Regions from separate parts of the Arthrobacter sp. YAF16 genome, predicted to be linked through region 2. Evidence: predicted binding sites of a transcription regulator. Region 2 holds the regulator's gene; the other holds the start of a gene.
What was found. The regulator Rex, encoded in region 2, represses fermentation and respiration genes when NADH is low (regulators of the CRP and FNR family bind a similar motif). The targets are predictions, from matches to a motif close to CTTGTGAANNNNTTCACAAG.

Region 1 (2,466 bases), 920 kb from region 2:
GATGTCCTTCAGCTCCACGAGCGTGACTTCGACGCCCCACTCCAGGGTGAGTGCGTCCAGGATTTCGCGGATGTCGCTGTTGATGTGTTCCGTTTCGGACAGGGTCTGGTCCAGGCTGTGCCGGCCGACCACCTTGCGGAGCGTCGTCTGGGCGATCTGGTTGATCGCGGCAGCCACATTTTCGATCGCCACCACCGACTTCACGGCGTCGATCACCCGGTAGTAGGCCACCGCGGAGATATCCACGCTGACGTTGTCCTGGGTGATGATGCCCTGCGACTGGATCGGCATGGTCACGATCCGCAGGCTGACCAGCTGCAGCCGGTCGATCACCGGGATGATAAAGCGCAGCCCGGGCATCCGGACTCCGATCACCCGGCCCAGCCGGAACAGCACGCCCTGCTCATACTGGCGCACAATCCGGATCGAGGCCCGGGCCAGGATGAGCACGAGCGCGGCGATGATCAGCCAAATGACGACGGCGGTGAAATCCATCCGAATCGCTTCCTTGCCTGGCGGGGTTGCTGCTTTCATTCTCCCACCGGCAGGCCCAAAAGGCGCCGGTGCGGTGAGCCTGCGGGGGCAGCCCGTAGAATGAGAACCGGATGGGTTGACCAGGCGGCCGCGCGTCACGCAAGTGGCTCGAGGAACGTCCGGGCTCCGCAGGGCAGGGTGGTGGGTAACGCCCACTCGGGGTAACCCGCAGGCCAGTGCCACAGAGAATAGACCGCCTGCCCCAGGGCCGTGTCCGCACGGTCGGGGGAGCAGGTAAGGGTGAAACGGTGGTGTAAGAGACCACCAGCTTCCCGGGTGACCGGGAAGGCTAGGTAAACCCCACCCGGAGCAAGGCCAGACAGGACACGTTTGAGGGCTGCCCGCCCGAGTGTCCGGGTAGGCCGCTGGAGGGCGTCGGCAACGGCGTCCGTAGATGGATGGCCGCTACTCCCGCGCCGGCAACAGCGCGGGAACACAGAACCCGGCGTATCGGTCAACCCATCCAACCAAACGAAAAGGACCGGCACCGTGTGGTGCCGGTCCTTGCCGTTTGGATCGAGGTGTAGGTTTCGGATCAGGCCTTGGCCTTCCGCTTCACCCAGCCCCACGCCGCCGTGGCGACGAACAGGACCAGGCCGATGACGGCCAGCCAAAGCAGGCCCTTCACGACGAAGCCCAGGATCGAAAGAATGAGCCAGATGACAAGTAGTGCAACTATGAGTCCCATCTGGACATCCTACGTCAAGGGCTGCGTGACGCGGCGGACCCCGCTCGTGTGAGTGATTTCACGCCGCCTCCGGCCCCCTGGACCGGCGCCCCGCTCTAGAATGGATAGCGAACGTAGATGTTCTGCCACCGGGTCTGCGTTCGCCGCCGGTGGCTTTTTCTTTGCGCTCCATGCAGGCGCCCGGGGTGGACCGAATCCCCGCCGCGTCCAGGTTCCGGAGATCCGCCGGCAGCCGACTTCCGCATACGAGGACGTATGTGGTGGATTTTAGGAAGGTAGTTCTGTGAGCCAGACGTCAGATTCTTGTCTTGATACGTGGATGGGCCGGGAGGCGCTCGCCGAGGCCATGATTCCGGTGATCGGCCGGCTGTACCGCGAAAACAACGTGGTGACGTCCATCCACGGCCGGAGCCTGATCAACAAGTCCACCATGAACATCCTCAAGGCGCACCGTTTTGCCCGCCGGATGAGCAAGGAAGAGCTGCGCCTCGAAGAGACCGCGCCCCTGCTCGACGCCCTCACCAAGCTGGACCTCGGCGCGGCAGCCATCGACATTGCCCGCCTGACCGAAAAGTACCGCGTAGAAGGCAACGGCATCAGCCTGGACGACTTCCTGCGCGAGGAGCTGGCCGAAGTGGTCGGCAAGCGCGGCGGCGACGACCGCACCAGCACCGACGTCGTCCTCTACGGCTTTGGCCGCATCGGCCGGCTCCTGGCCCGCCTCCTGATCGAGAAGGCCGGCGGCGGGCACGGCCTGCGGCTGCGCGCGATCGTGGTGCGCCGCGGGTCGGACAACGACCTCACCAAGCGCGCCAGCCTGCTGCGCCGCGACTCGGTGCACGGGTCCTTCGAAGGCACCATCAAGGTGGACCTCGAGAACGACACCATCACTGCCAACGGCGTCCAGATCCAGGTCATCTACTCGGACAACCCGGCCACGGTGGACTACACCGCCTACGGCATCCACGACGCACTGGTGGTCGACAACACCGGCCGCTGGCGCGACGCCGAGGGCCTCTCCCAGCACCTGCAGAGCAAGGGCGTTTCCCGCGTTCTGCTCACCGCCCCGGGCAAGGGCGAGCTGAAAAACATCGTGCACGGCATCAACCACGCCACCATCACGGATTCGGACAAGATTGTTTCGGCGGCGTCCTGCACCACCAACGCCATCACGCCGGTACTAAAGGCGATCAACGACCGCTACGGCGTCGTGCACGGCCACGTAGAGACGGTCCACTCCTTCA
Region 2 (2,466 bases):
CCAGGCTGCTCCTCGGTGGCTTTGCCTCCGGAAACGCGGATACCCGCGTGCCGGCGGCTCCAAAAATGCCCCTCAGAATACCTCCGCGGAATGACCCAAACCGCCGCGAGCGCGGGGTACGGTGTAGTTAAACCATGCTGGGGGCAGGGTGAAGACACTGGTCCCGGTAGCCCATCCCGTCATCGAAATGCAAAGGACCGCCATGAGTAACCCGCCAGTCGAGCCTTCCAGCCCGGACGGACCCGAGTCGGGCAAGCAGGCTCCGCAGTACGGCCAGAATGCTCCCCAGTTCGGACAGCAGCCGCCGGCTCCGCAGTATGGGCAGAATGCCCCGCAGGCGCCCCAGTACGGCCAGCAGGCTCCGCAGTATGGCCAGAACGCCCCGCAGGCGCCCCAGTACGGGCAGCAGGCTCCGCAGTACGGGCAAAACGGGCCCCAGTACGGGCAGCAGGCTCCCGGCTATGGCCAGCAGCCGCCGGCCTACGGGCAGGCCCCGGGCCAGTTCGGCCAGAGCCCCTACGGCCAATCCCCTTACGCGCAGTATCCGTCGGAACTCCCCACCGGTGGAGCCGGGACCAGGCCGCCGCAGCTCGACCTCGCCTTCTGGCTCATCATCGGTGCGGGCATCCTGTCCCTCATCAGCAGCCTGGTTGTGTCCTTTACCGGGGCGGACTACTTTGAGACCGCGATGCAGCAGGCCGGCGCCCAGCAGGGCAGGAGACTCTCAGCGGACGAACTCAATGCGGTGCGGGCAATCGTCCCCATCAGCGGCATCATTGGCGGCCTCATCTCCTTCGGGCTCTACGCGCTGGTCGCATTCCCGGTCCGCAAGGGCAAGAATTGGGCCCGCATCCTGGGAACGGTCTTTGCCGCCCTGTCGCTGTTTGGCCTGTTCGGCGGCGTATTCGCCTTCGGCGCACTCTCCGGCGTGCTGCAGATCATCGTGATCCTGATGGGCGTGGCCGGCATCGTGATCCTGTACCTGCCGACGGTTTCCCCCTACTTCCAGAAGCAGCAGCCGTTCTCCAACCCGTACGCGCAGAACCCCTACGGCCGCTAACCAAGCACCGCTGCAGAGGGCGCGGGAGCCGGATGGGCCGACTGAAGTCAGTCGGCGTCTTCCGGGTCCTGCGCCCTTTGTGCGTGGTAGGCGAGAATCTGCAGTTCGGTGGCCATATCCACCTTGCGGAGATTGACTCCCGGCGGGACCTGCAGCATGACCGGGGCGAAGCTCAGGATGCTGCGCACGCCTGCGGCCACTACCCGGTCGCACACGCTTTGCGCCACGGCCGCGGGCAGCGCCAGGACCACCATGTTGGTCCCGGTGCGGCGCAGCACGGCTTCCAGATCTGCGGCGTCGCTCACCCGCAGCCAGCCAACCTCGCTGCCCACCACCATCTGGTCGGCGTCGAAGATCGCCACGATGTCAAAGCCCCGGGACTCGAAGCCGCCGTACCGGGCGAGGGCCTTGCCGAGGTTGCCGGCGCCGACGATCGCAACTTTCCAGTCATGGGTCAAACCCAGGGCCGCGGCAATGTGCCGGTTCAGGTACTGCACCTCATAGCCCACGCCCCGCGTTCCATAGGACCCCACATAGGAGAGGTCCTTGCGGAGGGTGGAGGAACTGACGCCCGAAGCCTCGGCGAGCGATTCAGAGGAGACCCGGTCCACCCCCTCGGCCAGCAAAGTGGTCAGGGCGCGCAAATAGATCGTCAGCCGCGCCACGGCCGCGGGCGGGATCTGCTTGGCAGCAGGTCCGGCCGCCCCGGGCAGGGCGTCGGGTGAAGAATCCAGCGAAGTCACTATCTGCTCCATTGCGTCGCGTTGTGACTCCACTCTAGAGCCCCCGCAGTTCGGGCCACAAAGCCGGGGACCGCGTCGCCGCAGCCGCTTGCCCGGGGTGCACTCAGGCTGACTGGCCGAGGGCGCGGCGCAGGGTTCGGGCCAGCCGAACCTCGTCGATCCGCCAGAAATCCCGCTGGACCCCGTCCACCAGCAGTACCGGGATCTCCTCGGCGTAGCGCTCGCGCAGGACATCGTCGTCGTCGATGGACCGCTCGGACCAGCCGAGTCCCAGCGCAGCGGTGACCCGGCCGACGGCGTCGCGCGCGTCCGCGCACAGGTGGCAGTCAGCTTTGGTGATGAGTACGACATCGGGAAGGGGCGCGGGTATGGCCATGGTTCCACGGTAGCCCGGCGCCCGGCCCGGCGTCGACGCGACCTGGTGTTCCAGCCGGGCGGCCGGTGCGGCGGGGCCCCTTCTGCGCGTGGGATCCCCCGCCATTGACTAGACTCGTGGCATGCCCGAGGAGAAGATCGTCGCTGTGGCCACGCGGCCTGTTGCGTCACCGCAGCACGGCGAAGCCGCCTTCTTCGACGTTGACAACACCCTTATGAGGGGCGCCAGTCTCTTCCACGTGGCCCGCAAAATGCATCAGCGCGGGGCGTTCACCATTCCCCAGGCGG

Region 1: a site for Rex is predicted at 1,268-1,287, ahead of AB4Y91_RS05840 (glyceraldehyde-3-phosphate dehydrogenase). Genes of this name have one in related genera too.

What each region holds. Positions count from the first base shown of each region.
Region 1 is NZ_JBFRDC010000001.1:1,250,385-1,252,850, forward strand. Features, by position in the region: gene AB4Y91_RS05825 (slipin family protein) at 1-495, opposite strand, end outside; RNA gene rnpB (RNase P RNA component class A) at 607-1,000, shown strand; gene AB4Y91_RS05835 (hypothetical protein) at 1,070-1,222, opposite strand; gene AB4Y91_RS05840 (glyceraldehyde-3-phosphate dehydrogenase) at 1,506-2,466, shown strand, end outside.
Region 2 is NZ_JBFRDC010000001.1:334,880-337,345, reverse strand. Features, by position in the region: gene AB4Y91_RS01620 (hypothetical protein) at 203-1,060, shown strand; gene AB4Y91_RS01615 (redox-sensing transcriptional repressor Rex) at 1,108-1,803, opposite strand; gene AB4Y91_RS01610 (glutaredoxin family protein) at 1,907-2,179, opposite strand; gene AB4Y91_RS01605 (HAD family hydrolase) at 2,301-2,466, shown strand, end outside.